3 regions of the Streptomyces sp. NPDC007856 genome follow, and region 3 is predicted to be linked to each of the others. Evidence: riboswitches for the same ligand, from Rfam matches in the RefSeq annotation. Region 3 holds a riboswitch; each other region holds the start of a gene.
What was found. Region 3 has a riboswitch for thiamine pyrophosphate ahead of ACFYOH_RS22200 (thiamine ABC transporter substrate binding subunit). Riboswitches for the same ligand answer to the same signal wherever they lie in the genome.
Positions count from the first base shown of each region.

Region 1: linked by a shared signal. The riboswitch ahead of thiC (phosphomethylpyrimidine synthase ThiC) and the one ahead of ACFYOH_RS22200 (thiamine ABC transporter substrate binding subunit) in region 3 are both predicted to bind thiamine pyrophosphate.
Region 2: linked by a shared signal. The riboswitch ahead of thiO (glycine oxidase ThiO) and the one ahead of ACFYOH_RS22200 (thiamine ABC transporter substrate binding subunit) in region 3 are both predicted to bind thiamine pyrophosphate.

Region 1 covers NZ_JBIAEC010000003.1:199,667-209,814, reverse strand. The annotation lists gene ACFYOH_RS09015 (cupin domain-containing protein) at 1-73, shown strand, start outside; gene ACFYOH_RS09010 (DUF5326 family protein) at 239-451, shown strand; gene ACFYOH_RS09005 (IclR family transcriptional regulator) at 877-1,611, shown strand; gene ACFYOH_RS09000 (SsgA family sporulation/cell division regulator) at 1,712-2,149, shown strand; gene ACFYOH_RS08995 (YibE/F family protein) at 2,280-3,785, opposite strand; TPP riboswitch at 3,857-4,034, shown strand; gene thiC (phosphomethylpyrimidine synthase ThiC) at 4,027-5,829, shown strand; gene ACFYOH_RS08985 (hypothetical protein) at 6,025-6,888, opposite strand; gene ACFYOH_RS08980 (metallophosphoesterase) at 7,069-8,148, opposite strand; gene ACFYOH_RS08975 (LacI family DNA-binding transcriptional regulator) at 8,431-9,543, opposite strand; gene hisC (histidinol-phosphate transaminase) at 9,975-10,148, shown strand, end outside.
Region 2 covers NZ_JBIAEC010000002.1:253,021-263,168, reverse strand. The annotation lists gene ACFYOH_RS05605 (deoxyribonuclease IV) at 1-245, opposite strand, end outside; gene pknB (Stk1 family PASTA domain-containing Ser/Thr kinase) at 738-2,690, opposite strand; gene ACFYOH_RS05595 (thiazole synthase) at 2,814-3,608, opposite strand; gene thiS (sulfur carrier protein ThiS) at 3,612-3,830, opposite strand; gene thiO (glycine oxidase ThiO) at 3,827-4,999, opposite strand; TPP riboswitch at 4,997-5,108, opposite strand; gene ACFYOH_RS05580 (hypothetical protein) at 5,162-5,512, shown strand; gene ACFYOH_RS05575 (NAD(P)/FAD-dependent oxidoreductase) at 5,545-6,804, shown strand; gene ACFYOH_RS05570 (Rv2175c family DNA-binding protein) at 6,942-7,307, shown strand; gene thiE (thiamine phosphate synthase) at 7,492-8,139, shown strand; gene metF (methylenetetrahydrofolate reductase [NAD(P)H]) at 8,262-9,185, shown strand; gene ACFYOH_RS05555 (hypothetical protein) at 9,242-10,148, shown strand, end outside.
Region 3 covers NZ_JBIAEC010000009.1:127,686-137,833, reverse strand. The annotation lists gene ACFYOH_RS22225 (phosphatidate cytidylyltransferase) at 1-482, shown strand, start outside; gene ACFYOH_RS22220 (SRPBCC family protein) at 609-1,055, shown strand; gene ACFYOH_RS22215 (YceI family protein) at 1,077-1,733, opposite strand; gene ACFYOH_RS22210 (hypothetical protein) at 1,987-2,193, shown strand; gene rlmN (23S rRNA (adenine(2503)-C(2))-methyltransferase RlmN) at 2,306-3,412, shown strand; TPP riboswitch at 3,438-3,546, shown strand; gene ACFYOH_RS22200 (thiamine ABC transporter substrate binding subunit) at 3,629-4,714, shown strand; gene ACFYOH_RS22195 (ABC transporter permease) at 4,762-6,363, shown strand; gene ACFYOH_RS22190 (ABC transporter ATP-binding protein) at 6,393-7,412, shown strand; gene ACFYOH_RS22185 (maleylpyruvate isomerase family mycothiol-dependent enzyme) at 7,438-8,235, shown strand; gene ACFYOH_RS22180 (LAETG motif-containing sortase-dependent surface protein) at 8,307-8,966, opposite strand; gene ACFYOH_RS22175 (LOG family protein) at 9,161-10,148, opposite strand, start outside.

The DNA of each region.
Region 1 (10,148 bases), on a different contig from region 3:
GGTCGCGCACAAGTTCCACCACATCAGCGAGGACCTCAGGGTTCTCGTCGTCTTCTCTCCGCCCGAGGCGTGAGACCGGACCCCGGGGTTCCCTAGGGGACGGGTCAGGGGAGGACAAGGGGCGCGAGGCCCCCGCGGACCCCCTTGTCGGCCCTAGCATCGAGTGCAGAACATCAAGGCCGTACGTGACAAGCGCGTACGAGCACTCGGACGTACGAGAAGGCAAAGGACGAGGGCGATGCGAGAGATTTTCGCGGGACTGCCGTGGTGGGTGAAGTGGGTCGCGGTGCCGGTCATCGCCCTGGTCGTCTTCGGCAGCCTGATAGCGACCGTGGTCCAGATCGTGATCGGCCTGCTGTTCAAGGCGCTGGTCTTCGTCGCCCTGGTCGGCGGACTCATCTACGTCGTGCGCAAGTTCATGTCGAACTCCTCGTCGCGCGGCGACTGGTGACCGACCCGGGGTCCGGTGTGCGGCAACGGGATCACCGGCTCCCGGCAAGGTGAACCCGTGGCTTCCCTCGGGCGAGGGAAGTTTCCCCGTGCGGCCGTCAGTATGCGGCGGCGCAGGATTAGAGTCCGGAGATCCCGCGGGGTCCGGCCCCGCGGACGGCGCAGACCCCTCCGTGCTCTCCCCGGCACGGGCTGCCCCTCCCGCTCCCGGAGTGACCCTTGGCCACGGTTGACACCCCACCGGCAGTACCGCACGCACCCCCCGACCCACCGCGTTCCTGCGCCCCGCCCACCCAGCGGCCGCCTTCCATCGCGGTCCCCGAACAACCGCACCCCACCGACGTCTCCGGGCCACCGCGCGCCGCCGGCGCCCCTGGCCCACCGCACCCCACGGACGCCCACGGGTCCCCGGCCGCCGCGACGCTCATCGGATCCGTCCAGCGCGCCATGCGCCTGCTGGAGTCCGTAGCAGCACATATGTACGGCGCCCCCGCCAAACAACTCGCCCGCGAGACCGGCCTCGCCCTCCCGACGACGTACCACCTGCTGCGCACCCTGGTGCACGAGGGCTATCTCCGGCGTGAGAAGGGGCTGTTCTTCCTCGGCGAGGCGGCCGAACGGCTGGGCAGCAGCGGAGCCCAGCAGAAACGTCGCAGCGCGGTGGCGGACACGCTCGCGCACTGGCGCGATTCCATCGGTGTGCCGGTGTACTACGCGATGTACCAGGACGGCGATATCGACGTCATGTGCGTCTCCGACTCCCCCGAGGCGCCGGCGGTCGAGGAATGGGCCGACTTCCGCGAGACCGGCCACGCGCACGCCATCGGGCAGTGTCTGCTCTCCCAGCTGGACGAGGACGCCCGCCGCGACCATCTCGCGCGCTACCCCGTGCAGTCCATCACGCCGTACACGGTCCGCGACAACGACGCCCTGTTGCGGCGGCTGGCCCGGATGCCGCGCATGGAGCCGGTCGTGGAGCGTCAGGAGTACGCGCTCGGGACGGTGTGCGCGGCGGTGCCGATCACGGTCGGCACCACCGTGGCCACGGTGGCCATGTCGCTGCCCGTCCACCAGGCCGACCGGCTGCTGCCGGCGGCGCGCCGGCTGCAGACGGAGATCGGGCGGCATCTGGGGACGCTCACTCTCTCTATCAGTATGTGAAAACTTACTCCTTGTGATCTGCTGTGTACGTTCAGCAAGATTTGACCACGGTTACAGGGATCAATCCCGGCCAGTCGACGTCCATATGACGGGGTAGACGATGCGCGAGTCCGTACAGGCAGAAGTCATGATGAGCTTTCTCGTGTCGGAGGAGCTCTCCTTCCGCATCCCCGTGGAGTTGCGCTACGAGACCAGTGATCCCTATGCCGTGCGGCTCACCTTCCATCTGCCCGGTGACGCCCCGGTGACCTGGGCGTTCGGACGCGAGCTGCTGATCGACGGCGTCGGCCGGCCGTGCGGGGAAGGGGATGTGCACATCGCTCCCGTCGACCCCGAGGTGCTGGGCGAGGTACTGATCAGGCTTCAGGTCGGCGGCGATCAGGCGCTGTTCCGCTCCTCCGCGCCGCCGCTCGTGGCCTTCCTCGACCGCACGGACAAGCTCGTGCCGCTCGGCCAGGAGGGCGCGCTGGCCGACTTCGACGCGCATCTGGAAGAGGCCCTGGACCGCATCCTGGCCGAGGAACAGAGCGCCGGCTGAAGCGTTACGGCACGGGGCGCCGGATGCTCCGCAGCGCCGCACGGAGGCGTGCAGGAACGCTTCTGCGTTGGGGTGAAGGGGCGGGCCCGTGCGTCCCAGCGCGCCGGTCCCGCGTGACGGCCCGGCGGACCTACCTCTTCCGGCGCCGCCCCCTGCCGCCGCGTGCCGGGAGGGGCTGTGTCCCTGCCTGTGCCGGGATGTTCGGGCCGGGGCGGTCGGCCGAGACCACGAGGGCGGCGAGCGCGGTGGTGACCGGGACCGAGGCGACCAGACCGATCGAGCCCACCAGCGTGCGCACGATCTCCTCGGCCACCAACTCGCTGTTGGCCACGGTCCCGACGCTGCTCTGCGCGATCGAGAACAGAAGCAGCAACGGCAGCGCGGCACCGGCGTAGGCGAGGACGAGGGTGTTGACCACGGAGGCGATGTGGTCGCGGCCGATCCGGATGCCGGCCCGGTACAGCCCGCGCCAGCCCATCGTCGGGTTGGCCTCGTGCAGCTCCCAGACGGCCGACGTCTGCGTCACGGTCACGTCGTCCAGGACGCCGAGCGAGCCGATGATGACACCGGCCAGCAGCAGACCGCTCATGTCGATCGACGGATACAGACCGTGGATCAGGCCGGTGCTGTCGTCCGTGTTGCCGGTGAGTTCGGCCCAGCCGATGAACTGCGATCCGAGGAAGCCGATCAGCAGCAGCGAGGCAAGGGTGCCGAGCACCGCCACCGAGGTGCGGGCCGACAGGCCGTGGCACATGTACAGGGCGAGCAGCATGATGGTGCTCGCCCCGACGACCGCCACGAGCAGCGGGTTCGAACCCTGGAGGATCGCGGGCAGGATGAACTGGGTCAGCACCAGGAAGCTCACGGCCAGGGCGACGAGTGCCATCACGCCACGCAGCCTGCCGACCACCACGACGGCGAGCGCGAAGATGCCCGCGAGCAGCGTCATCGGGAACTTCCGGTTCACATCGGTCACCGAGTACTGCAGGTCCTTCGGCGCCGAGGGCTCGTAGGCGGCCACCACCTGCTCGCCCTGGTGCAGCTGCCGGCTCTGGTCCGGCTGCACGATCTCGATGAACGTGCGGCCCCGGTCCTTACCGGTGTCGACCCGGACGGTCGCCTTCTTGCAGCTTCCCTTCGCCCCCTGATCCGCCGAGGTGCCCGAGGCGGTGGAGGTGTCACCGGTGAGGGCGCCACCGGCGGCGTTCACCGACTTGCAGCTCACCTCGACGACCTTGGTGACCGTGGCCTGCTGGGTCTCCCGGTCGAAGCCGACGCCGCTGCGTTTATGGGGCGGGGCTCCCCCGGGCCAGAGCACCACCAGGCCGACGACGACCGCCACGGTGAAGGGGACCAGGATCGCGGCGATGACCTTGCGCAGGTGCTTGGAGACCGGGGCGGCGGGCCCATGGCTGTGGCTGTGGCCGTGCCCATGGCCATGGTCCTGCCCGTGGTCGTGCTCACGGTCGTGCCCATGGCTCTGCCTGTGGCCGTGACCGTGTGCCTGCCGGTGGCCATGACCACGGCCGTCGTCCCGGCTGCCCTCTTGCTCGGGGGCGTGGTCGTGACCCTGCCCTGAGGCCGGTGAGCGGTGCGGCTCGGGCGGCCGATATGGGTACTGCTGCATCCTGGTCACCGCCCGATCATCGCAACAACGGCAGGGGCCCACTGTTCACCGCGCCACATATGACGCTAGCGTGGAGGCACCTTTGCACACGCGGGAGCTCGGAGCACCGGGCTGAGAGGGCGCTGACCTCCGTACACGCGATGTTTCACGTGGAACAAGTGATGTTCCGCACGGAATGCCGCCAGACGGAAACCGCTGCGTCGACCGCCGAACCTGTTACCGGGTAATGCCGGCGTAGGGAGTAGGTCTCATGACCAACAAGGACGCACGCACGCCTGCCTCCGTCCAGGACGAGAAGTCCCAGGAGGCCGGGAAGTCCACCGGATGGCACAAGGCGTACGTCGAGGGTTCGCGCCCCGATCTGCGCGTGCCGGTCCGTCAGGTGCACCTCACCAACGGGCAGTCGGTCACGCTGTACGACACATCGGGCCCGTACACCGATCCGCTCGTCGACACCGATGTCCGCAGGGGCCTGCCGCCGTTGCGGGAGAACTGGATCATCGCCCGCGGTGACACCGAGGAGTACGCGGGCCGTCCCGTCCGTCCCGAGGACGACGGGATCAAGCACACCTCGCCGCGCGGCGGGCTGCGCAACCTGGACGCGGTCTTCCCCGGACGGCCGCGCCAGCCGCGCCGGGGCCGCGGCGGCGAGGCGGTGACGCAGCTCGCGTACGCCCGCCGGGGTGAGATCACCCCGGAGATGGAGTACGTGGCCATCCGGGAGAACGTTTCCCCGGAGGTGGTCCGCGAGGAGATCGCGGCGGGTCGGGCGGTGCTGCCGGCCAACGTCAACCACCCGGAGATCGAGCCGATGATCATCGGCAAGCGGTTCCTGGTGAAGGTCAACGCCAACATCGGCAACTCGGCGGTGACCTCCTCCATCGAGGAGGAGGTGGAGAAGATGACCTGGGCGACCCGCTGGGGCGCCGACACGGTCATGGACCTGTCCACCGGCCGCAACATCCACACCACGCGCGAGTGGGTGCTGCGCAACTCCCCCGTCCCCATCGGCACGGTGCCGCTCTACCAGGCCCTGGAGAAGGTCGACGGCAAGGCCGAGGAACTGACCTGGGAGATCTACAAGGACACGGTCATCGAGCAGGCCGAGCAGGGCGTGGACTACATGACCGTCCACGCGGGCGTCCGGCTGCCGTACGTGCCGCTCACCGCCAACCGCAAGACGGGAATCGTCTCGCGCGGCGGCTCGATCATGGCCGCGTGGTGCCTGGCGCACCACAAGGAGTCGTTCCTGTACGAGAACTTCGAGGAACTCTGCGAGATCCTCGCCGCCTACGACGTCACGTACTCGCTGGGCGACGGCCTCCGGCCGGGGTCGATCGCGGACGCCAACGACGAGGCGCAGTTCGCGGAGTTGAGGACGCTCGGGGAACTCAACCGGATCGCCAGGCGTTTCAACGTACAGACGATGATCGAGGGCCCGGGACACGTCCCGATGCACAAGATCAAGGAGAACATCGACCTTCAGCAGGAGATCTGCGATGAAGCTCCGTTCTATACGCTCGGCCCGCTGACCACGGACATCGCGCCGGCGTACGACCACATCACCTCCGGTATCGGCGCCGCGATGATCGCCTGGTGGGGCACCGCGATGCTCTGCTACGTCACGCCCAAGGAGCACCTGGGCCTGCCCAACCGTGACGACGTCAAGACCGGCGTCATCACCTACAAGATCGCCGCGCATGCGGCCGACCTGGCCAAGGGGCACCCGGGCGCCCAGGAGTGGGACGACGCACTGTCCGACGCCCGCTTCGAGTTCCGTTGGGAGGACCAGTTCAACCTCGCCCTGGACCCGGACACGGCACGGGAGTTCCACGACGAGACCCTGCCGGCCGAGCCCGCCAAGACCGCCCACTTCTGCTCCATGTGCGGGCCGAAGTTCTGCAGCATGAAGATCAGTCAAACCATCACAGAGCGGTTCGGTGGTGCGGCGGCCGAGGGTGCGTCACAGGAGGAGATCGCCGCGGGGATGCTCCAGAAGTCGAAGGAGTTCGCCGAGGCGGGGAACCGGGTGTATCTGCCGATCGCGGACTGAGGGCCAGGAGCAAGCGGTCCGCGTTTCCGAGCCGCCGTGAGGCACCACGTGAGGCGCGGACTCCGCTTGGCGTCCGGTCAGTGCTGCGTCCACCGGAGCCACGGCCCTCCAGAGGTCGGCGGTGGCGCACCGGTGGGCCGCCCGGTCGGGCCCACGTCGCTCGGGGCGCGAGCCGTGGCCGGGCTGCCGGTGGGGTTACTCGGGCTGGTGCTCCGGGCCGCCGAAGTCGGGGCTCGTGTAGTCCGGGCTGGTGAAGCTCGGCCGGCCCGACTGCGTGCCGTCGTCGGGGCTGCTGAAACCGGGGCGGTCGTACCCCAGGCGGGGCATACGGCCGCGGGGGGCGGGCGGGGTCGTGCGGTGCACGGGGGCGGCCGGTCGGGGCTCGGCGAGCGCCTCCGTGAGGAACGGCAGGATGCCGCGCTCCAGCAGGGCGTCCCGCCAGGCCTCTCTGGCGCTGTCCAGTTCCCGGTGCGCCGCGTCCAGTGCCTGGGCCTGCGGCGAGTTGCCGTTGCGCAGGGCGGTGAGGAGCAGGCCGACGGCGGCGACGAGGACCGTGGCCGCGGTGACCGCGCCGAACACCCAGCCGGCGGTGAGCATGGTCTGGGCGAAGGCCTGTCCGGGGCTCAGTGTCCTCAGGATGTAGCCGAAGAGCAGGAAGATCACCGCGGCGGTTCCGGAGAGGACGGGAGCCAGTACGGCGATGACCGCGACGGCGCCCGCGCCGGTGCTCTCGGCCGCCTCGCCCAAGGTGGTCACGATCTCGGTGGTGGCCGAACTCCGGTCCGCGGGAGCGGAGTCACCGGAGGCCGAGGGGGTCATCGCCGGCTGGCGCAGTTCCTGGCGGATCTTCACAAAGTGCTGGTATTCGGCCGCGGCGGCGGCCGTTATCAGTGCGGTGGCGTCGAGCGCCATGGTGCGCAGTTGTTCGGGATTGAGCCGCTGTCCGACAGCGGCCAGTTCCGGTCGCCGTGGTGCGGAGCGCAGCGCCTCATCGAGGAGCCGCTCGAATTCCTGGCGGTCCTCGCTCTGCAGGTGCTGCGGAACGCTGTTCATGTGCATCCCCCGATGCTCCGTAGGGCTTGGGGCTCGCACGCCGGCGAGCCGTCGGGCAGAAACGGAGGGGAGCCTGCTACGGATAAGCCGATGGTAGAGCCGTGACGGCACACGGTGACAGGGGGTTGCCGGAAATTGCCCTCCGGCCTGCGAGTACTCCGCCGGGGAAGTCGGCCCGCCGAACGGTCAGGTTGGCAGGGGGAGTTGCCGGACCAGTAGCTTTCCGGCCATGGTCACCCCGCCGTCCATCGCGATGGCGAGCCCGTCGGCGTAGACGTGCGGGCCCTCCACGACCGGGCCGGTGCTGTCCTCGCCGTCCTCGGAGCCGACCTCGCCGAGGAGGTAGGGGATCGGGCTGTGCCCGTGAACGATGCGGGTGCCGCCGTACGTATCGAGGAGGGAGCGCACGGCGTCGGCGCCGCCCTCGTCGCGGAAGGAGAAGCGCTTGGTGAACTTGCGGAACAGATCCCAGCACTCGTCCGCGTCGTTGCGGGTGAGGGTCTCGCGGACAGTGTCGTTGACCGCCTCGATGGAGTCGCCGTAGTCGAGGTAGGCGGTGGTGTCCGAGTGCACGAGCAGATAGCCGTCGACCTCCTCGACGGCGTCCAGGCGGGCCATCCACTGCAGATGGTGGTCCTGGAGGCGGTCCATGTCGGTCTTCTGGCCGCCGTTGAGCAGCCAGGCCGCCTGGAAGGTGGCGGTGCCCGCGCCGGAGTTGACCGGGGTGTCGCCGAACCGCTTGGCGCCGAGCAGCAGCAGCTCGTGGTTGCCCATGAGGGCCTTGCAGTAACCGCCGGCCGCCGCGGCCTCGGCGGACAGCCGCATCACGAGATCGATGACGCCGATGCCGTCGGGTCCGCGGTCGGTGAAGTCGCCGAGGAACCACAGCCGGGTGGTGCCGGCGCACCACTGGCCCGAGGCGTCGATCAGCCCCTGCTCCTGCAGTGCGGCCATCAGTTCGTCGAGGTACCCGTGGACGTCCCCGACGACGAACAGCGGTCCGGGCCCGGTCGCGGGCTGCGGGGCCGGGGCCGCGGGTGCCGTCTCGACGGGGACCTGGACCGGCTCCGTGCGGTTGATGACCGGGAGGTCGCGCCGGGTGGGTGTGTAGTCGTCGGGGAACGCCTGGTCGGCGGGCGGTGCGGTGTCGCCCGGGTGGGCGGTGCTGACGTACGGTCCGGTCTCGTGGACGTACGCAGGTACCCGGAAGTCGCGCAGCGTTGCCGTCCGCTCCACTTCGGGTCCCTGACCGGCCCCCTGAGTCATCAGACCCCTCCACCATCGCGCCGCATCTGCACCCCTTCGGACTGCCTGGTCGCAGCGGTCCGCGGTGTCGTGGGCCCATCATAGGAATGCGCATCGCGCCGTGTGATGACCCAGGGGTGGTGAATCGGAACAAGACTCCAGTTCACCGCGGCTTTCGCCCCGTTTGGGCAGGTGTTCGGCCGGCTCCGCACCGGCCGAACACCCGGCCCGCCGGTCACCGGCCCGCCGAGCCCCCCTCGCTCGGCGGGCGCGCGTTCGGGGTGAGCGCCCCGCTTTCCGGCGCTATTTCTCGTCCGGCGTCCGCGGCGGGCTGACCGTCGTACGCGGCGGGCGCCGCTGCGAGGAGGTGCGCACGATCAGCTCGGTCGGTATCACCTGCTCGACCGGCTGGTCCGACTCCACGCCCTCGATGGCGTCGATGAGGAGCTGGACCACCGCCGTGCCGATGCGGCGGGGCTTCAGGGAGAGCGTGGTGATGGGCGGCTCGGTGCTGGCGTACACCATGGACTCGCTGCAGCACACGAGCAGCAGGTCCTCGGGGACGCGGAGCCCGTAGCGCCGGGCGGCGGCCAGCAGGTCGGTGCCGTTGGGGTCGAACAGGCCGTAGACCGCGTCGGGCCGGTCGGGGCGGGCGAGCAGCCGGTCAGCGGCGACGGCGCCCGCGCACGGGTCATGCGCCGGGTAGGCCTCGTAGACCGGGTCCTGGTCGACCCGCTCGCACCAGCGCAGGTAGGCGGTGGTGGACAGGTGGGTGTACGTGTCGGTCGTCGTGCCCGTGAGCAGGCCGATGCGGCGGGCGCCGGCGGCGGCGAGGTGGTCGAGGATGCCGAGTACGGCGGCCTCGTGGTCGTTGTCGACCCAGGCGGTGACCGGCAGCGAGCCGGCCGGACGGCCGTCGGAGACGACGGGCAGGCCCTGCCGGACGAGTTCGGTCACCACCGGGTCCTGGTCGGAGGGGTCGATGACAACGGTGCCATCGAGCGCGACGTTGGACCACACGTCGTGGCGGGACGTCGCGGGCAGGATCACGAGGGCGTAGCCGCGGGCGAGCGCGGCCGAGGTGGCGGCCCGTGCCATCTCGGCGAAGTACGCGAACTCCGTGAAGGTGAAAGGTTCATCCCCGTACGTCGTCACGGTCAGGCCGATCAGGCCCGACTTGCCGGTACGGAGGGTGCGGGCGGCGGCGGAGGGACGGTATCCCAGCCGGTCGGCGACCTCGCGGACATGGCGCCGGGTGGCATCCGGGAGCCGACCCTTGCCGTTGAGGGCGTCGGAGACGGTCGTGATGGAGACTCCGGCGGCGGCGGCCACGTCTCTGATGCCCGCCCGGCCCGGCCGGCTGCCTCGACGTGAGGTTTCCGCGCGGCTCACCTGGTGCTTCCCTGCTGCTGTCATGGCGAGCCGATAGTAGGGCTCATGCGGTGGGGTAGTGCGGACGCATATGCACGAGTTGACAGGCACGTTTCTGCATGGTCGTACTGGGTCAACGCCATTAGAAACAAAGCCAGTTGAACGATCCTGCAGCAAGACGTGACGTGGCGACGCGTATGGACCTGCCAAGTGCCCGATGTCTCGAAGAGGTCTCAACTCACCTGCACGGGTGATGCGCGCCACGGCGCAAGCCACCGGCGCATAGATATATGTACGGCGCGCCCCCTGAATCGTACGCCTTCGTACGGTGATGACCCGGGATGGCGCCGGGACGGATGCGGTTCACGTTTTGCAGGGCCGCAAGCTGTACGCACCGAGGCCGAATCCTCATAAGGTGAGGAGTATTGGAAGCCGGCGGCGTCGACGGTCCGCCGGTGGTCGCGAGGAGGACTGCGGTGAGCGAGACGAGCCCCAAGCTGCGCGCCGAGCTGGAGGGTATCCCCACCTACAAGCCGGGCAAGCCTGCCGCGGTCGGCGGGCCGGTCGCCTACAAGCTGTCCTCCAACGAGAACCCGTACCCGCCGCTGCCCGGCGTGATGGAGAGCGTGACGGCGGCCGCCTGCGACTTC
Region 2 (10,148 bases), on a different contig from region 3:
GCATGGACGTAGGCCGGGATCGACTCCTCGGCGCAGGCCGCGCGAAAGGCCTCGTCCTGCCGGGGATTCCCGGCGGGCGTGGCCCAGCCCCGCGGGTTGGCCACGAAGACCTGCACGGTCTCCGCCCGCAGCTCACGGGCGTACGACAGCCCGACGGAGTGCAGGCCACCGGCGACGGGGACATGACCGCCGACGGGGTTGCGGGCGGGGGAGGCCGGGAGCGAGGGAGAGTTTGCTGAGGTCATGGCTCACCCAGCATGCCAGGACGAGTGGGGACGCCCTCGATCAGGGTACGACTGCACCAGCGCACCTGTGCGGACGCCAGGGGCGGGTGTACAGGGTGGACGTCGTCAGCCTCTCACTGCCGGACGGAGGCAGCGTCCTCGTCGAACCGGTCGACGAGGACGTCTACGGGGGCCGGGACCGGGCCGGCCGGGCCATCGGGATCATCCTCCGGGTCACCGCCGCGTCCGGTGCCCTGTCCCGCAGGACCGCCGGCCCCATCACCCGGGAGGCCGCCACGTCCTTCACACCGCAGCCGCTGTACGAGGTGGGGAACCGGTCGCCGACCAGGGATCGCCCCGGTGGCGCCCGGGTCGTCCTGCCACGGCCGGCCGAGGGCGGATGCTCAGCTGCCAGACGTCGGTTGCGATCAACTCCGCGACCGGTTCCACCCCAAGAGGCCCATCGACGGCGGCCGGTTGACACTGTTGCCGACGGGCCCGCAAGCGCCCTGGTCAGCGGATGGTGATCGTGATGGTCGCCCCCTTGGGAGCCTTGTCGCCGCCCCGCACCGACTGCTTCTTCACGGTGTCGCCGAACAGCCCGAGCAGGCCGCGGTCCTCGTTCACCTTGAACCCGGCGCCCTCCAGCGCCTTGTGGGCGTCGTCGACGCTGTCGCCGACCACGTCCGGCACCTCGACCATCTCCGGTCCCTTGGACAGCGTCAGCGTCACCGTGTCGCCCTCGGCGGCCTGGCTGCCGTCTCCCGGGCTCTGCTGGGCCACCTTGCCCTTGTCGTACTCGGAGTTGACCTGCTGGGGCGCTATCCGCACCTTCAGCCCGGCGTCCGTCAGCTGCTGTCTGGCGTCGGCAGGATCGTCACCGGTGACGTCCGGCACGTCGATCGGGCGGCCCTTGCTGACGGTCAGCGCGATCGCCGACCCGGCGTGCCGCTTGGTGCCGGCCTGCGGAGTGGTCGCGATCACCGCGCCCTTGGCGACGTCCTCGCTGAACTCCCGGGTGACCATGCCCGGTTCCAGCCCGTCCGCCCTCAGCCGCGCCCGCGCCTCGGCCAGGGGACGGCCCGCGACATCGGGCACGTTCACCGTCGCCGGGCCCAGCGAGATGGTCAGCGTCACCGAGTCGTGGTCACGGATCCGGGCGCCGGGCGCGGGATCGGTGCCGATGACCGTGCCCCGCTGGACCGCGTCGTTGTACTCGCGCTTGACCTGCCCGACCTCCAGGCCGGCCGACCTGAGCCGGTCCCGGGCCTGTGCCTCGGTCTTGGCCAGCAGCGGCGGGACCTTCGTGAACTGGCCGGAGTTTATGTACCAGACCCCGGCGCCCACGCCGAACACCACCAGCACGGCGGCGACGATCGTCAGCACCAGGCGCCGCGACCGGCGCGGCGGCAGCGGCGGCGCCTGCAGCCGGCTGGTGTGCTGGACGCCACCCCCGGCCGGCTCCTCCTCGTCGACGGGCAGCGGCCGGGATTTGGATCCCCCCGCGCGAGCGAAGCCGAGCGTGGGGGAGGTCAGCGAGCGCGGTATCACGCTCGTACGGTCGCCGGCGTTGTCGTGCACCGCGGACAGCGCCTGCGGCGGCACCGCGTCCAACTGCTCGTCGCTCAGTCCCTGGCGCGCCTCGCGCACCTGGGCGAGCAGCGCCACGGCGTCGTGCGGCCGGATGTCCGGGGTGCGCGCGGTCGCCGAGGCGACCACCTCGTCCAGCTCGTACGACAGCCCGGGCACCAGCGCCGAGGGCGGCGGCACGTCCTCGTGGATGTGCTTGTAGAGGACCTGGGCGGGGGAGTCCCCGGAGTGCGGCTTGCCGCCGGTCAGCATCTCGTAGAGCACGACACCGCACGCGTAGACGTCGACACGCGGATCGGCGGTGCCCTGCTCGATCTGCTCGGGTGCGAGATACGACACGGTCCCGAGGACGGCGCCGGTGGTGCTGGTCTGGGTGTCCACGGACCGCACGAGCCCGAAGTCGGCGACCTTGACCCTCCCGTCGTCGCCTATCAGCACGTTCTCGGGCTTCATGTCCCGGTGCACGAACCCGGCCCGGTGCGCGGCGCCGAGCGCGGCGAGGACGGGTTCGAGGATGTCCAGGGCCGCGCGGGGCTGCAGCGCCCCGCGCTCGCGCAGCACGTCCCGCAGGGTGCACCCGGCGACGTACTCCATCGCCAGGTACACGTACGACCCGTCGGTCCCCTGGTCGAAGACCTGCACCACGTTCGGGTGCGCCAGCCGGGCGACGGACTTCGCCTCCCGGATGAACCGCTCCACGAAGGATCCGTCGGCCGCGAGCGTCGGGTGCATCACCTTCAGCGCGAGCACACGGTCCAGACGGGTGTCCAGGGCCCGGTAGACCGTGGCCATCCCGCCGACCGCGATCCGCGCGTCGACGCGATAACGGCCGTCGAGCACCTGCCCGACGAGGGGGTCCTGAAGGGTCGTATCCACGCAGGGGAGTCTACGAGGACGGACCGACAAACCCCCGGCCGAGCCCATTTCCGCCCTGGTACTGAAGCTGACCTGTAACGCTTCCCACACCACACACGCACCCGCGGCCGCCGACGGCGGCGACTAGAACGCCGGTCGCTCAGGATCCAGCCGGGCCAACCCCTCCGCAGGAGACGACGCCTGCGCGAGGTACCGCCGCGGAATCCGCCCCGCCAACCGAGCCAGCCGACCCCCCTCCACGGCATGCCGCATCGCCGCCGCCATGAGTTCCGGCTCCTGCGCCCGCGTCACCGCGGAGGCGAGCATCACCCCCGCACACCCCAGCTCCATGGCCAGCGCGACATCGGACGCCGTACCGGCCCCCGCATCCAGAATCACCGGCACACGCGCGTGCTCGACGATCAGCTGGAAGTTGTGGGGATTGCGGATCCCGAGCCCGGACCCGATCGGCGACCCCAGCGGCATGACGGCCGCACATCCCACGTCCTCCAGCTTCCGCGCCAGCACGGGATCGTCATTGGTGTACGGCAGCACCGTGAACCCGTCGTCGACCAGCGTCTCCGCCGCCTCCAGCAGCTCCACCGGATCCGGCAGCAGCGTCCGCTCGTCGGCGATGACCTCCAGCTTGATCAGGTCCGTGCCCAGCGCCTCCCGCGCCAGCCGCGCGGTCAGCACGGCCTCGCCCGCCGTGAAACAGCCCGCCGTGTTCGGCAGCACCCGGATGCCCAGCCTCTCCAGCACCGACAGCACCGAACCGTGCACGGAGGGGTCCACCCGCCGCATCGCGACCGTCGTCAGCTCCGTACCGGAGGCGACCAGCGCCCGCTCCAGCACCTCCAGGCTGGGCGCACCGCCGGTGCCCATGATCAGCCGCGACGAGAAGGTCGTACCCCCCAGGACCAAGGGATCGTCGGCCATGGCTCAGCCTCCCTGGACCGCGGTGAGGACTTCGACCCGGTCACCCTCGGCCAGCGCCGTGGTCGCCCACTGCGCGCGCGGGACGACGGTCTCGTTGACGGCGGCGGCCACCCCGGCGGGCGACGGGGCCAGCGACCGTACGACGGCGTCGAGAGTGGTGCCCGGAGCGATCTCCCGGCGCTCTCCGTTGACAGCGATGGAAACGGTGAGGGAGATGGTCATGCGGGCTGCTCCATGAGGACGGCGGCGCCGAAGCGCTGCGGCGTGAAGGGACGGGCTTCTTCCGGGAGCCGGCCGCTCGCCAGTACCTCGGCCAGCACATCCCCGGTGACCGGCGTGAGCAGCACCCCGTTGCGGTAGTGCCCGGTGGCCAGCAGCAGCCCTTCCAGGCCGGACGGGCCGAGCAGCGGCGCGTTGTCGGGGGAGCCGGGGCGCAGTCCGGCCCGGGTCTCGGTGAGCGGCAGTTCGGTGATGCCCGGCACCAGCTCATGGGCGTCGCGCAGCAGCTCGTACACCCCGCCCGCGGTGACGGTCGTGTCCCAGCCCAGCTCCTCGCTGGTCGCGCCGACGACCAGTTCGCCGTTCTCACGGGGCACCAGATAGACCTGGCTGCCGCGGACCACGGCCCGTACGGTACGGCTGAGGAACGGTGCGTACCGGCGCGGCACCGTCAGCCGCAGCACCTGCCCCTTCACCGGCCGCACCGGCGGCAGCAGCGCCTCCGGCACGCCCGCGAGCCGCCCGCTCATGCTGCCGGCCGCGAGCACCACCTGCCCGGCGCGCAACTCGGTGCCGTCCGCGAGCGTGACCCCGGCGGCCCGGTCCCGTACGACGTCCAGCCGCTCGGCCCACGCGCGGTGGAACACCACGCCGGCCCGCTCGCACGCGGCCACCAGCGCCGCCGCGAGCCGCCGCGGGTCGATCTGGTGGTCGCCGTCGACCCGCAGCCCGCCGCGCACCCCGGGCGCCAGCATCGGCTCCAGGCGCCGGCACTCCCGCCCGGACAGCCACTCCGAGTCCAGGCCGGAGCGCTGCTGCAGCGCGTGCAGTTCACGCAGATGGGCGCGGTCATCGGCGTCGAGGGCGACCGCGAGGGTGCCGCAGCGGCGGTAGCCGAGGTCGTGGCCGGTCAGCTCGGTCAGCTCGGCCGCGAAGTCCGGGTAGCGCCGGGCCGATTCCAGGTTCAGGGCGAGCAGTTTCTCCTCGCCGTAGTGCAGTTCGGTGACCGCGGCCAGCATCCCGGCCGCGACCCGCGCGGCCCCGCCCCCGGGCTCGGGGTCCACCACGGCCGTCGCGAGCCCGCGCTGCGCCGCGCGCCAGGCCGTGACCAGGCCGATGATTCCGCCCCCCAGGACAAGGACGTCGGACGTATCGGACGTACGTGACGACATGGGCGCCCAGCCCCTCCCTTCGCCGGCATGACCCGGATCAGGTTCGTACGGTCGGAGGCCGCCAGCCTCCCTCTCAGCCCGGTGCGTCCGGGCTCCCGCGAGTGCTTGTACGGTGGCCACCCTAGCCCGCCCCCCTCGTCACCCGTAAGGGAGCCCCTGCCGATGACCCGGTCGCTCGACGGACTGATCCTCGCCCCCGTGGCGGACCAAGCCCCAGGTCAGGTGGGTACCCGCACCCGGTTCGCGTACCACGAGGAGGACGGCGGGATCTGGGCCGAGTACGCGGGCGGCGATGTCGTACGCGGTCATCTGGTCGGCACCCGGGAGGGTGACCGGCTGGACTTCCGCTACGTCCAGCTGAAGACCGACGGGACGACCTCCTCGGGGCACTGTGTCTCCACGGTCGTGGAGCTGCCGGACGGGCGGGTGCGGCTGGAGGAGACCTGGGAGTGGGAGTCCCAGGCGGGCGCCGGTACGAGCGTTGTGGAAGAGGTCACCGGGCACGCCCGCTGACTGACGCGTTGTCACGTGTCTATGGTGATCGGGTGAGCGAGCAGACAGCGCAAGGGGGCACGTCAGCGGGGCGGCGCGTGGTCGTCGTCGGTGCGGGCATGGCCGGGGTGCAGACCGCGGTCGCGCTGCGGGAACTGGGCTTCAAGGGCCCCGTCACCGTGATCGGCGCGGAGCCGCACCAGCCGTACGACCGGCCGCCCCTGTCGAAGGCCGTGCTGCTCGGCAAGGCCGAGGACTCCGCCTTCGACGTGGACTTCGAGTCCCTCGGCGTCGAGCTGCGGCTCGGCTGCGAGGTGCTGGCCCTGCGCTCCGCCGAACACGAGCTGGACACCGAGGCGGGCCCGGTGCCGTACGACGTCCTGGTCCTCGCCACCGGCGCCGAGCCGATCACCCTGCCCGGCACCGAGGGAGTGCCCGGGGTGCATCTGCTGCGCACCCTGGACGACGCCGAACGGCTGAAGCCGGTGCTCGCCCGGCAGCACGACATCGTGGTCGTCGGCGCCGGCTGGATCGGCGCCGAGTTCGCCACGGCCGCCCGCGAGGCCGGCTGCGCGGTGACCGTCGTGGAGGCCGCCGACCATCCGCTCGCCGGTGCCCTGCCCCCCGAGGTCGCGGCCCCCATGACCGGCTGGTACGCCGACGCGGGTGTGGAACTGCGCACCCACGCGCGCGTGGAGCGCATCGAGCCCGGCGCGGTGGTGCTCGCCGACGGCACCCGGCTGCCCGCGGGGGCCGCCGTCGTCGGCATCGGCGCCCGCCCCGCCACGGCCTGGCTGGCCGGCTCCGGCGTCGAGCTGGGCCCGCACGGGGACGTCCTCGCCGACGACCGTCTGCGCACCTCCGTGGAGGACGTGTACGCCGTCGGCGACTGCGCCTCCTTCCCCTCCGCCCGCTACGGCGAACGGCTGCTCGTCCACCACTGGGACAACGCCCTCCAGGGCCCGCGCACGGTGGCCGCGAACATCCTCGGCGAGACCCCGGCGGTCTACGACCCGGTGCCGTACTTCTGGTCCGAGCAGTTCGGCCGCTTCGTGCAGTACGCCGGCCACCACGCCGCCGCCGACCGCATGGTCTGGCGCGGCGACGCGTCCGGCCCGGCCTGGACGGTGTGCTGGCTCCACGAGAACCGGCTGATGGCCCTGCTGGCGGTGGGCCGTCCGCGTGATCTGGCGCAGGGCCGGCGGCTGATCGAGGCGGGCCGCGCCATGGACCCGGAGGCCGTGGCCGACCCTGGAAAGCCCCTGAAGGATGCCGCGGTCGACCAGTCAGGGGGCTCCGGGCGGCGCCCGTAGGGGGCGCGGGGCTGTGTCTGATACGCGGCTACCGCCGCGTGGGCACGAGCAACCAGGACGAACCCGCACCCGGCGGACGACACAACCCGGGACCGACCACATCGCGGCCGAACCGGCGGAGCGCCTACGCTTGTCCTGTGACCGAGATTGACGCAAAGATCGATGCTCTCGTCCCCGCCTGGCTCACCCTCCCCGACATCGCCGAACAGTTCGGCGTCGAGGTGACGCGCGTGCGGCAGCTGGTCAAGGAGGGCCAGCTCATCGCCGTACGCCGGGGTGAGAACCGCGCACTGCACGTCCCCGCCGCCTTCATCGACGGGGACAAGGTCGTCAAGGGCCTGTCCGGCACCCTGACGCTCCTGCGGGACGACGGCTTCACGGTCGAAGAGATGATCGAGTGGCTCTTCACCCCCGACCCGACCCTGCCCGGCACCCCCGCGCAGGCTCTGAGCGAGAATCGCGGCACGGAGGTGAAGCGCCGCGCCCAGGCGCTCGCCGTCTGAGCCGAATCGCACATGAGGGGTGGGGGGGGGGGGGGCCGGGGGCCCCCCCCCCCCCCCCCCCCCCCCCCCCCCCCCCCCCCCCCGGGGGCCCCCCCCCCCCCGGGGGGGGGGGGGGGGGGGCCCCCGGGGCCCCCCCCACCACCCGCCGAAGCCGTCAGGGACACCGACCAGGGGGGACCCACGTATGTCCGACACCGCACGCGCCGCGCTCACGGACGCCCGCCTGTATCTGTGCACGGACGCGCGCACGCGCCAGGGCGACCTTCCCGAGTTCCTGGACGCGGTCCTGGCCGGCGGTGTCGACGTCGTGCAGCTGCGCGACAAGGGCATGGAGGCCGCCGAGGAGCTGGCGCACCTGGAGGTCTTCGCGGACGCCTGCGCCCGGCACGGCAGGCTTCTCGCGGTGAACGACCGCGCGGACGTCGCCCACGCCGCCCGCGCCGATGTGCTGCACCTCGGCCAGGGCGACCTGCCGGTCCCCGCGGCCCGCGCCATCCTCGGCGACGAGGTCCTGATCGGCCGCTCCACGCACGCCGAGTCCGAGGCCGCCGCGGCCGCAGTGCAGGAGGGCGTGGACTACTTCTGCACCGGGCCCTGCTGGCCCACCCCCACCAAGCCCGGCCGCCACGCCCCCGGCCTCGACCTGGTCCGGTACGCGGCCGGCCTGGGCACCGACCGCCCCTGGTTCGCGATCGGCGGCATCGACCTCGGGAATCTCGACCAGGTGCTGGACGCGGGTGCCCGCCGGGTGGTCGTGGTCCGCGCGATCACCGCGGCCGACGACCCGGGAGCGGCCGCGGCCGAGTTCGCGAAGCGGCTGCGGCAGGGCTAGCGACCTGGCCCGTCGGCCCCTCTGTCCAGGTTTTCGTCCAAGGGGTGGACAGGAAGGCGACAATTCGGGCAATTCTTAGTCCTCCGGTTGGGGGACCGCCCGCCCCTGGCTAACCTGCCGGTATGGCCCTCGGAACCCCCTCCACCAGGACTGATCGCGCACGCACCGTGCGCGACATGCTCGCCTCCGGCAAGGCGACGTACTCGTTCGAGTTCTACGCGCCGAAGACTCCCCAGGGCGAGCGGAACCTGTGGAACGCGCTCAGGAGGGTCGAGGCCGTCGCCCCCGACTTCGTCTCCGTCACCTACGGTGCCGGCGGTACCACCCGCACGACCACGGTCCGGGAGACGCAGCAGATCGTCGTGGACACGACGCTCACACCCGTGGCCCACCTCACCGCGGTCGACCACTCGATCGCCGAACTGCGGAACATCATCGGCCAGTATGCGGACGCCGGGATCCGCAACATGCTCGCCGTGCGGGGCGACCCGCCCGGCGACCCGATGGGCGAGTGGGTGCCGCACCCCCGGGGGCTGACGTACGCGGCCGAACTCGTCCGGCTCATCAAGGAGTCGGGCGACTTCTGTGTGGGAGTCGCCGCCTTCCCGGAGATGCACCCCCGTTCCGCGGACTGGGACACCGACGTTGCCCACTTCGTGGACAAGTGCCGTGCGGGTGCGGACTACGCCATCACACAGATGTTCTTCCACCCGGAGTCGTATCTGCGGCTGCGCGACCGCGTGGTGGCCGCGGGCTGCGAGACCCCCATCATCCCCGAGATCCTGCCGGTCACCAGCGTGAAGATGCTGCAACGGGTGCCCAAGCTCAGCACCGCCCTGTTCCCGGACGCCCTGAAAGAGCGGATCCTCACAGCGCAGGACGATCCGGCGGCGGTACGCTCCATCGGTATCGACTTCGCCACGGAATTCTGCGCTCGGCTGCGCGCCGAGGGAGTGCCCGGACTGCACTTCATCACGCTGAACAACTCCACGGCGACCCTGGAAATCTACGAGAACCTGGGCCTGCACCACCCCCCGCAGGCCTAGACCGGCCGCACCGTGATACGACACACTGCGTAGCGGTCACTGGGAGAGGGGCGTACATGGGCTGGACGGTCCTCTACATCGCGTTCGGCATCGTCGCACTGTGGTTGCTGGGCGAGGTGCTGCTGCAGTACAAGGCGCGCCTGCGCTGGCGGCTGCTCGCGTTCGCCGGCTTCCTCGGCGTCGTGTTCGGCGTGCTGATGCCGTCCGTGATCGTGATCGGCATCGGTGCCATCGCCTTCGCGGTCGGCCAGACCTATGTCACGCTGTCGTTCCGCCGCGGCTTCGCCGCCGGCTGGGCGGTCAAGCGACCCGAGTCCGGGGACGAGGCCGAAGGCGGCAGCAAGCGCCGCCGCGGCAGGGCCGACCGGCACGACCCGGCGCTGGACGGCCCCGACCAGGAGCAGCCCCTCGACCCGGAGCACGACCGGGACGCCGACGAGGCCGGCTACGGCCAGGGGTACGGCGACTACGACGACCACGACCGCGACGACGTCTTCACCCCGGCCGGGGCTCAGGCCACCGCGGCCGAGAGCACCGCCGTCTACGAGCCCCAGCCGCTGCCCGAGGACACCGGCTCCTACGGCGTCTACGGCGACACCGCCTACGCGGGCGCCGCCCAGGCCACCGAGCAGCAGAACTACGCCTACGACTACTCCGGCTACGGCCAGCAGGGGTACGGCTACGACACCGGCGGCCAGCAGGGCTACGCCAACTACTCCGACCCGTACATCGGCAGCCAGTCCTACGGCGGCGCCTCGTACGACACCGGCTACTCCGGGCAGTACGACCAGCAGGGCTACGCCCAGGCCCCGTACGGCGGCGGCTACGGCGAGACCCCGGCGGGCGGGGTGTGGGTGCCGCAGCAGCGCACCGACGAGACCTACGGCGGCGAACTCCCGCAGGAGCAGCCGTACCCGTACGAGAACCAGGGGCACGGGCATGCCCAGCAGCCCGGTGCCGGGT
Region 3 (10,148 bases):
CGGGCGTCTTCGCGGCGTTCTACGTGCCGTTCCTGGCCACGTTCGTGGCGATGATGCTGACCGCGTCCGACGGCCCCTGGCGGGTCCTCACCTTCCTGCTCCTGACGGTCGTCAGCGACACCGGCGCCTACGCGGTCGGCTGGCGGTTCGGCAAGCACAAGCTGGCCCCCCGCATCAGCCCCGGCAAGACCCGCGAGGGCCTGGCGGGCGCGGTGCTGTTCGCGATGGTCGCGGGCGCGCTGTGCATGCAGTTCCTGATCGACGACGGCACCTGGTGGCAGGGCCTGCTGCTGGGCCTCGCGGTCGCGGCCAGCGCCACGCTGGGCGACCTCGGCGAATCCATGATCAAGCGCGACCTGGGCATCAAGGACATGGGCACCTTGCTCCCCGGCCACGGCGGCATCATGGACCGCCTCGACTCCCTGCTCCCGACGGCACCGGTGGTCTGGCTCCTGCTGGTGCTCTTCGTCGGCTCCGCGTGAGGATGTGTCGTACGGCTTCCGGGCCCCGTCCTGTGCGCAGGGCGGGGCCCGTCGGCATTGGTCGTACGGCTCCTGAAGTGGGACGATCTGGAGGGTAGAGCCCTCTGTCCGGGAAAGGAGGGCCTCATGTCCGCCTTCCATGAAGAGATCGACGTCGACCGGAGTCCGGGCGATGTCTGGGCGTACCTCAGCGACCCGTCCCACCTGCCGGAGTGGCAGAAGAGCGCGGTGTCGGTCGAGCAGCTCGACGACAGCCCCTTCGGACTCGGGTCCCGGATCCGGATCACCCGCCATGTCGGCCGCCGCGACGTCCCGACGACCATGCGGGTCACCGAGTTCGAACCGCCGCGCTCCTGGAGCATGCAGGGCACCGAGGGCCCGGTCCGGGGCCGGGTGCACGGCGAGGTCGTCCCGCTCCCCGACGGGCGTACGCGCGTGACCATGGACCTGGACTTCGAGGGCCACGGCCTCGGCAGGGTGCTGATCCCTCTCGTCGTACGCCCCCAGGTCCGCCGGGAACTCCCGGAGAACGAGCGGCTGCTCAAGGAGCGGCTGGAGCACGCCGCGATCTAGCCGGCCAGCCGGGGGGAGTGCTCACCTGGCCCGGATCGCGGCGATGTCGAACTGGAGGCGGACCTTCTCGCTCACCATGGTCCCGCCCTGGGCCAGCCGGGCCTCGTAGGTCAGTCCCCAGTCGGAGCGGTTGATGGTGGTGGTGCCGTCGAAGCCGACCCGCTCGTCACCGAACGCGTCGATGACATGACCGATGTAGGTGAGTTCCAGGTCGACGGGGCGGGTGGTGTCCTTGATCGTGAGATCGCCGGTCATGCGGTAGACGTCCTCGCCCGTGAGCTGTACGGACGTGCTCGTGAAGGTCATCCGCGGGTGCGCCCCGGCGTCCAGGAACTGCCGGCCCACCACATGCGCGTCGCGCTGCTCGACACCCGTGTCGACGCTGGCCGTGTACAGCACGATGTCGGCCCGGGAGCGGGTCGGCTCGCGGCCGTCGAAGTACAGACGGCTCTCGTACTCGGTGAACGCGCCCCGCACCGTCGTCACCATCGCGTGCCGCACGGAGAACCCGATCCTGCTGTGGGCGGGATCGATCAGCCACTCGCCGGTGAGGGCCGCCAGCCCGGGATCGGGAAGAACGGCGGTACCGGTGGCACCGGCCGCCGGGCCGGCGGTCGCCACGGGCGTGGCGGACTGCTGCGCGCGCCGGTGGAAGGAGTTGCGGCCGAAAAGGTTCATGGCTCGTGGTTACGGCAGCGCAGTGGGCCGGACAAGGCCCGATCAGGAAACCCGACCGTTCCCCGGCAGAACTTCACAGGTCGTAGTAACGGCGACCGTCCCGTGCCGACCGCAATCCCCTTTTAGTCCGAGTGTCCCGATTTGGGTATTGACGTCATGTCTGCGGCATATGACGATAGGCGGAATCACGAGCGCCGAACCGTCGCCCTGTGAACCGCGCGGCGCTCCCGTCTCGGCCCGAAGGAGGGCGGCAATGAAGACGTTCCGGAGGCATCTGCCGGGCAAGAAATCGGCGGTGGCGGCAATGATCCTGGGGGCGACCCTACTCGTCGCCCCGACCGCGACCGCCGCCACCGCGAGCCCGAAACCCCAGAGCCCCAGCCTCGACCGCTGCATCCACAGCGCTGGTCCGGCCGGGCGCTTCTATTACCCGGGCTTCGCCAACGTCCCCTGCCTCTGAGTGGCGCATCGGACCAGGAGGGCTCAGTCACGCGCGGCTGAGCCCTCCTCCTGTAGTCGTAGCAGGCGACACCCGCAGGTCACCCGATTGGATCTGCGACACTGGTACAGCCATGCCTAAGCCCGGAGAACTCACTTTCGTCGCCCCGCGCGGAGCCCAGAAGCCGCCGCGGCATCTTGCCGATCTCACGCCCGCCGAGCGCAAGGACGCGGTGGCCGAGATCGGGGAGAAGCCGTTCCGCGCCAAGCAGCTCTCGCAGCACTACTTCGCGCGGTACGCGCACGACCCGGAGCAGTGGACCGACATCCCCGCCGGATCGCGTGCCAAGCTCCAGGAAGCGCTGTTCCCCGAGCTGATGACCGTCGTCCGGCATCTGTCGACCGACGAGGGGACCACCCGCAAGACGCTCTGGCGGCTGTTCGACGGGACCCTCGTCGAGTCCGTGCTGATGCGGTACCCGGACCGGGTCACCATGTGCATCAGCTCGCAGGCGGGGTGTGGGATGAACTGCCCGTTCTGTGCGACGGGGCAGGCGGGGCTCGACCGGAATCTGTCCACCGCGGAGATCGTCCACCAGATCGTGGACGGGATGCGGGCGCTGAGGGACGGCGAGGTGCCGGGTGGACCTGCTCGGCTCTCCAACATCGTCTTCATGGGCATGGGGGAGCCGCTCGCCAACTACAAGCGCGTGGTCGGTGCCATCAGGGCGCTCACCGATCCCGCCCCCGACGGGCTGGGGCTCTCCCAGCGCGGGATCACCGTGTCCACCGTCGGGCTCGTGCCGGCCATCCACCGGTTCGCCGACGAGGGCTTCAAGTGCCGGCTCGCGATCTCCCTGCACGCCCCCGACGACGAGCTGCGCGACACCCTCGTCCCGGTGAACACGCGCTGGAAGGTGCGCGAGGTGCTGGACGCCGGGTTCGAGTACGTCGAGAAGAGCGGGCGCCGGCTGTCGATCGAGTACGCGCTCATCCGCGACATCAATGACCAGGCCTGGCGAGGGGACCGGCTGGGTCGGCTGCTCAAGGGCAAGCCCGTGCACGTCAACCTCATTCCGCTGAACCCGACTCCGGGCTCGAAGTGGACCGCCTCGCGGCCCGAGGACGAGAAGGCGTTCGTGGAGGCCATCGCCGCCCATGGTGTGCCCGTCACCATCCGGGACACCCGGGGCCAGGAGATCGACGGGGCCTGTGGTCAGCTGGCGGCCACCGAGCGGTAATCTGGCCACCGTCCATCACATTTTCATATTCCGACAGGGGAGCGCCACAGCGCTGAGAGTGCGGCGGACAGGGCCGCAGACCCTCTGAACCTCGCCCAGGTCATTCTGGGTAGGAAGTTCGGTCATCACTCGAGCTGTTGCGCCCTGCCCGGGTCCTTTCCACAAAGGCCCGGGCAGGGCCGCGTCTCTTCCTGGCCAACCCCAGGAGGACATCCAGTGCACAACAAGACCTTCGTGGCCGTGGCGGTCGGGCTCGGCCTGATCACGCTGTCCGCGTGCGGATCGACGCACGCGTCGGCACACGCCAAGTCGTCCACAGGCGCCAAGACCGTGACCCTCGTCAGCCATGACTCGTGGGCCGTCTCCAAGAACGTGCTCCAGGACTTCGAGAAGAAGACCGGGTACAAGGTCCAGGTCCTCAAGGACGGCGACGCCGGGCAGGCCGTCAACAAGGCGATCCTGACCAAGGACAACCCGCAGGGCGACGTCTTCTTCGGCGTCGACAACACCCTGCTGTCCCGCGCCCTCGACAACGGCCTCTTCCAGCCGTACACCGCCAAGGGCCTCGACAAGACCGGCGCCGCCTACCAGCTCGACAAGGACAAGCACCGGGTCACGCCGATCGACTACGGCGACATCTGCGTCAACTACGACAAGTCCTACTTCAGCAAGCACAGGCTGACCCCGCCGCAGTCCTTCGCCGACCTCGCCAAGCCCGAGTACAAGAACCTGCTGGTCACCGAGAACGCCGCCACCTCCTCGCCCGGCCTCGGCTTCCTGCTCGGCAGCGCCGCCCAGTTCGGCGACAACAGCTGGCAGGACTACTGGAAGAAGCTCAAGGACAACGGCGTCAAGGTCGTCGACGGCTGGGAGCAGGCCTACTACCAGGAGTTCTCCGGTTCGTCGGAGGGCAGGAAGGCCGGCGGTGACCGGCCGCTCGTCGTGTCGTACGCGTCCTCGCCGCCCGCCGAGGTCATCTACGCCAAGAAGCGGCCCAGCACCGCCCCGACCGGGGTGTCGTACGGGACCTGCTTCCGGCAGATCGAGTTCGCCGGGCTGCTCAGCAACGCCCAGAACCCCAAGGGTGCCAAGGCGTTCATCGACTTCCTGGTCTCCAAGGAGTTCCAGGAGGACATGCCGCTGAACATGTTCGTCTACCCGGTGGTCGACGGTGCGAAGGTGCCCGCCGAGTTCACCGAGTACGGCAAGGCCGCCGAGCACCCCGAGACCATGGCCCCCGGCAAGATCGCCGCCAACCGTGACCAGTGGGTCAGGTCGTGGACCTCGCTCGTACTGAAGTAGCCCCTCGCAGGAGGGACTGGCGCGGGAGCGCGGCGCGGCTCGGGCTGATGGCCCTGCCCGTCGCGTTCTTCGCGCTGTTCTTCGCCTGGCCCGTGGCCGCGATCGTCGCGCGCGGGCTGAAGGTCGACGGCGTCTGGCAGTTCGGGCGGCTCGCGGACGTGGTCACGCAGCCGGACATCCGGCACGTGCTGTGGTTCACCACCTGGCAGGCGCTCGCGTCCACCGCGCTCACCCTGCTGCTCGCGCTGCCCGCCGCCCATGTCTTCGCCCGGCTCGACTTCCCGGGCAAGCAGGTGCTGCGGGCCGTCGTCACGGTCCCGTTCGTGCTGCCGACCGTCGTCGTCGGCAGCGCGTTCCTCGCTCTCGTCGGGCACGGCGGCCTGCTGGACGACCTGTGGGGCGTACGGCTGGACACCACGGTGTGGGCGATCCTGCTGGCCCACGTCTTCTTCAACTACGCGGTCGTCGTACGGACCGTCGGCGGGCTGTGGTCCCAGCTCGACCCCCGGCAGGAGGAGGCCGCCCGCATGCTCGGCGCGTCTCCGCTCGGCGCCTGGCGGAAGGTCACCCTCCCGGCGCTCGCGCCCGCCGTGGCCGCCGCCGCGCTGATGGTGTTCCTGTTCACCTTCACCTCCTTCGGCGTCGTCCAGATCCTCGGCGGCCCCACCTTCTCCACCCTCGAAGTGGAGATCTACCGGCAGACCTCCGATGTCTTCGATCTTTCCACGGCCGCTGTCCTCACCCTCGTCCAGTTCGTCGCGGTCGGCGCGATCCTCGCCGTGCACGCCTGGACGGTACGGCGCCGGGAGACCGCCCTGCGGCTGGTCGACCCGAGGGCGACCGCCCGCCGCCCGCGCGGCGCAGGGCAGTGGGCCCTGCTCGCCGGCGTCCTCGTCACCATCGCGCTGCTGCTCGTCCTGCCCCTCGCCGTCCTGGTCCGCCGCTCCCTGGACGCGCCGGACCTCGGCTACTACCGGGCGCTGACGAACTCCGACGGCGGTACGTTCCTGGTGGCGCCCGTGCACGCGGTGTGGACCTCGCTGCAGTACGCCGTCGCCGCCACCGCCATCGCCGTGGTCATCGGAGGTCTCGCCGCCGCCGCGCTGGCCCGCCGGGACGCCGGACGACTGGTCCGGGGCTTCGACGCGCTGCTGATGCTGCCGCTCGGCGTCTCCGCCGTGACCGTCGGCTTCGGCTTCCTGATCGCCCTGGACAAGCCGCCGCTGGACCTCAGGCAGTCCTGGATCCTCGTCCCGCTCGCGCAGGCGCTGGTCGGCGCCCCCTTCGTCGTACGGACCATGCTGCCCGTGCTGCGCGCGGTGGACGTACGGCTCCGGGAGGCCGCCGCCGTGCTCGGGGCCTCCCCCTGGCGGGTGTGGCGGGAGGTGGACCTGCCGCTGGTGCGGCGGGCGCTGCTGGTCGCGGCCGGGTTCGCGTTCGCCGTCTCGCTCGGCGAGTTCGGGGCGACCGTGTTCATCGCCCGGCCCGACAACCCCACGCTTCCGGTCGCCGTGGCCCGGCTGCTCAGCCGCCCCGGAGACCTCAACTACGGCCAGGCCATGGCCCTTTCGACCATTCTGATGGTGGTGTGCGCCGCCGCGCTGCTGCTCCTGGAGCGGCTGCGCACCGACCGGACGGGGGAGTTCTAGATGGTGCCGGCCGGACTGAGGAGTTCTGGATGCTGCTGAGCCTCGATGCCGCGACCGTGCGCTTCGGCGGGCGGGCCGTGCTCGACGCGGTCGATCTCGACGTCGCCGAGCACGAGGTGGTGTGTGTGCTCGGGCCGAGCGGCTGTGGGAAGTCGACCCTGCTGCGGGCGGTCGCCGGGCTCCAGTCGCTCTCCGGCGGGCGGGTGCTGCTCGACGGCCGCGACCAGTCGGGTGTGCCCGCGCACCGGCGGGGCGTGGGCCTGATGTTCCAGGACCACCAGCTCTTCCCGCAGCGGGACGTCGGCGCGAACGTGGCGTTCGGGCTGCGTATGCACGGCGTAGCCAAGGGCGAACGGGCCGCCGAGGTGCGGCAGTTGCTGGACCTGGTCGGGCTGCCCGGGGCCGCCCGGCGGGCCGTGACCTCCCTGTCCGGCGGCGAGCAGCAGCGCGTGGCCCTCGCCCGCGCGCTCGCGCCCCGGCCCCGGCTGCTCATGCTGGACGAACCGCTCGGCCAGCTCGACCGCTCGCTCCGGGAACGCCTGGTGGTCGAACTGCGGGAGCTGTTCGGCCGGTTGGGTACGACCGTGCTCGCCGTGACCCACGACCAGGGCGAGGCGTTCGCGCTGGCCGACCGGGTGGTGGTGATGCGGGACGGGCGGATCGCGCAGTCCGGCACGCCGCTGGAGGTGTGGCAGCGGCCCGCCGACGCGTTCGTGGCCCGCTTCCTCGGCTTCGACAACGTGGCCGAGGCGACCGTCGCGGGGACGGCCGCCGACAGCCCCTGGGGCAAGCTGCCGGTCCCCGACGGCTCCCCGCAGGGCGCGCGCACCCTGCTCGTCCGGCCCGCCGGGGTACGGCTCGTGGCGGCCGACGCCGGACTGTCGTGCACGGTGACCGCGCGCACCTTCAAGGGCACCCATGTGGCCGTCCACCTCCAGCCCGCGGACGGGCCGCGCCTGGAGGCGGCCTGCGCGCTGCGGGAGGCCCCGGAGGTCGGCGCGTCGGTCGGTGTGGAGTTCGACGCGACCGAAACGGTCGTCCTCGGCTGATCGTCGGGCCCCTAGGGTGAGGGGCATGACATTGCTCGCACACGATCGCTACTGCGATGAAATCGCACTCCAGGTCGGCCAGTTCAGGGCGCTGGTGACCTCGGGTGCGGATCTGGCGGCCACCGTGCCGACCTGCCCCGAGTGGACGCTGGAACGGCTCGTACGGCACATGGGCGGCGCACTGCGCTGGGTGGCCACACTCGTCCGGACCCGGGCCCAGGAGATGGTCCCGCACGAGCAGGTGCCGCTCGGCGGGGGACCGGAGGCCGAGGGGGACGCGGCAGCCCTCGACGCATGGCTCGCGGAGGCCGGCGAGCTGGTCGTCGGGGCGCTGCGCGAGGCCGGTCCCGACGCCAAGGTGTGGTCCTGGACGGGCATGTCCACGAGCGCGTTCTGGGCCCGCCGGATGACCCATGAGATCACCGTTCACCGCGCGGACGCCGCGCTCACCGTCGGGGCGCCCTACGAGGTGGCGCCCGAGGTCGCCGCCGACGCGCTGGACGAGTGGCTGCAGCTCGTGGAGTGGGTGCAGCGCGCCGGGGTGCGGGAGTGGGCCACGGAGCTGCGCGGCCCGGGTCGCAGCATCCACCTGCACGCCACCGACACCGGCCCGGAGCTGAACGCCGAGTGGCTCATCGAGCTGGGCGAGGACGGCATCGGCTGGCGGCGCGGCCACGAGAAGGCCACGGTCGCCCTGCGCGGCCCGCTCACCTCCGTGCTGCTCGCCTTCTACAACCGGCTGCCGCTGGACGCCCCCGGCCTTGAGGTCCTCGGCGAGCGTGAGCTCATGGAGTTCTGGCGGAAGCAGGCCACCTTCGGCTGACACACGACCGCGGCCCGTCCCCTGGGGATAGGGGGACGGGCCGCGGCGCCAATACCTGATGCGGAAGGGCGTCAGCCGTTGCCGCGGGCGCCACGACGGCGCATGCCGAACCAGACCGCGCCACCGCCGACGACGACCAGCGCGCCCGCGATGCCGGCGATCAGGCCGGTGTTGGAGTTGGCACCGGTCTCGGCGAGGTTCGAGTCACCGGCCGCCGGGGACGGTGCGTTGCCGGACGTGCCCGCCGGAGCGGAGCTGGATCCGGAGGCCGACGGGGTCGGGGTCGCCGACTCGGCCGGGGCGGACGTCGACGGCGACGGCTTCGGCGTCGAGGAGGCCGGCGGGGCCGGGGTGGAACTCTCGGTCTTGCAGGCGGTGGACGGGGTCACCAAGTTCTCCTTGATGTCCGCGTCGAGGATGTTGGCCGCCTTGATGTGGATGCGGTAGGTCGCGTTCGGCTTCCAGTCCTCGGAGAAGGTGACCGGAGTGCCCTCGGCCGAGCCCTTGACCTCCTGCTTGCCCACCTGGGTCTCGATGCCACCGTTGCTCTCGAGGAACACGGTGACCTGGGCCGGGGTGCCGTAGCCGTCGGTGTCGGTGACGACGATGACGCCCTTTTGGCCGTCGCACTTGGCTTCGGCCTTGAAGTCCTGGATGTTGCACGCGAACGCCGAGCCGGACAGACCCAGCACGACCGCGGCGGAAGCGGAGACAACACCCAGAGCGCGCACGGAACGACGTACGCCACGGTGAGTTATGGACAACGTTTGTCCTTTACAGAGTGCAACTGCGGGGGGTTCAGGAGGCGTTGAGGCACCGGATGAGGTGAGTGCCCCACCACCCCCAAGAGGCTCACAGGTCTATAAGCGCTCCATAAGCAGTGTCAACGCATATGCCGTCAACGGCCGTTGGCTTTACCCGCTTATTACACACCGAGACGTTTGATCGCGTCCGGAGCCTGCTCGATCCGGTCAACGAGGGTGATACGGGACTCCATCGACCGGTCCCGGGCGAGTGCCCGCAACAGCTGCCAGGCCGGCAACTCCCGTGTCCAGTGCGCCTCGTCGACGAGCACCATCGGCGTCGGCTCGCCCCGCGACTCGTAGTAGTTCGGCGTCGCGTTGTCGAAGATCTCCTGTACGGTCCCGGCGGCGCCCGGCAGGAAGACCACCCCGGCGTTCGAGCGGGCCAGCAGGCCGTCCTCGCGGGTGGCGTTGGCGAAGTACTTGGCTATGTGCGCGGCGAAGGCGTTGGGCGGCTCGTGGCCGTAGAACCAGGTGGGGATGCCCACCGACGCGCCGCCGCCGGGCCAGCGCTCGCGGACCTCGAAGGCGGCGCGCGCCCAGTCGGTGACGGAGGGCCGGAACGAGGGCGCCTTGGCGAGGAGCCGGAGCGCGTCGTCCAGCATCTCGTCCGCGAAGGGCGCTGCGTACGCGCCGAGGTTCGCCGCCTCCATCGCGCCGGGACCGCCGCCGGTGGCAACCGTGAACCCGGCACGGGTCAGCTCCCGGCCGAGCCGGGCGGCGCCGGCGTACGCGGCCGTACCGCGCTCCATGGCGTGGCCGCCCATGACGCCCACCACCCGGGCGCCGACGAGGAGTTCGTCGAGGGCGTCCGAGACGGCGTCGTCGTGGACCGAGCGGAGCATCGAGGCGAAGATGTCGCCGTCGGCCCTGGTCCGCTGGAACCAGGCGTAGGCCTGGGCGTCCGGAGTCGCCTCGTAGCCCTCGTCGAGCGAGTCGAAGAGTTCGCCGGGCGCGTAGACGAAACCGCGGTACGGGTCGAACGGCAGCCCCGGGACCGGCGGGAACACCAGGGCCCCGGAGGCGCGGACCCCGGTCGCCGCCTCGGCGTCCATGGGACAGCCGAGGAAGACGGCGCCGGTCGTGTCGGTGCTGAGCAGGACGTCCGTA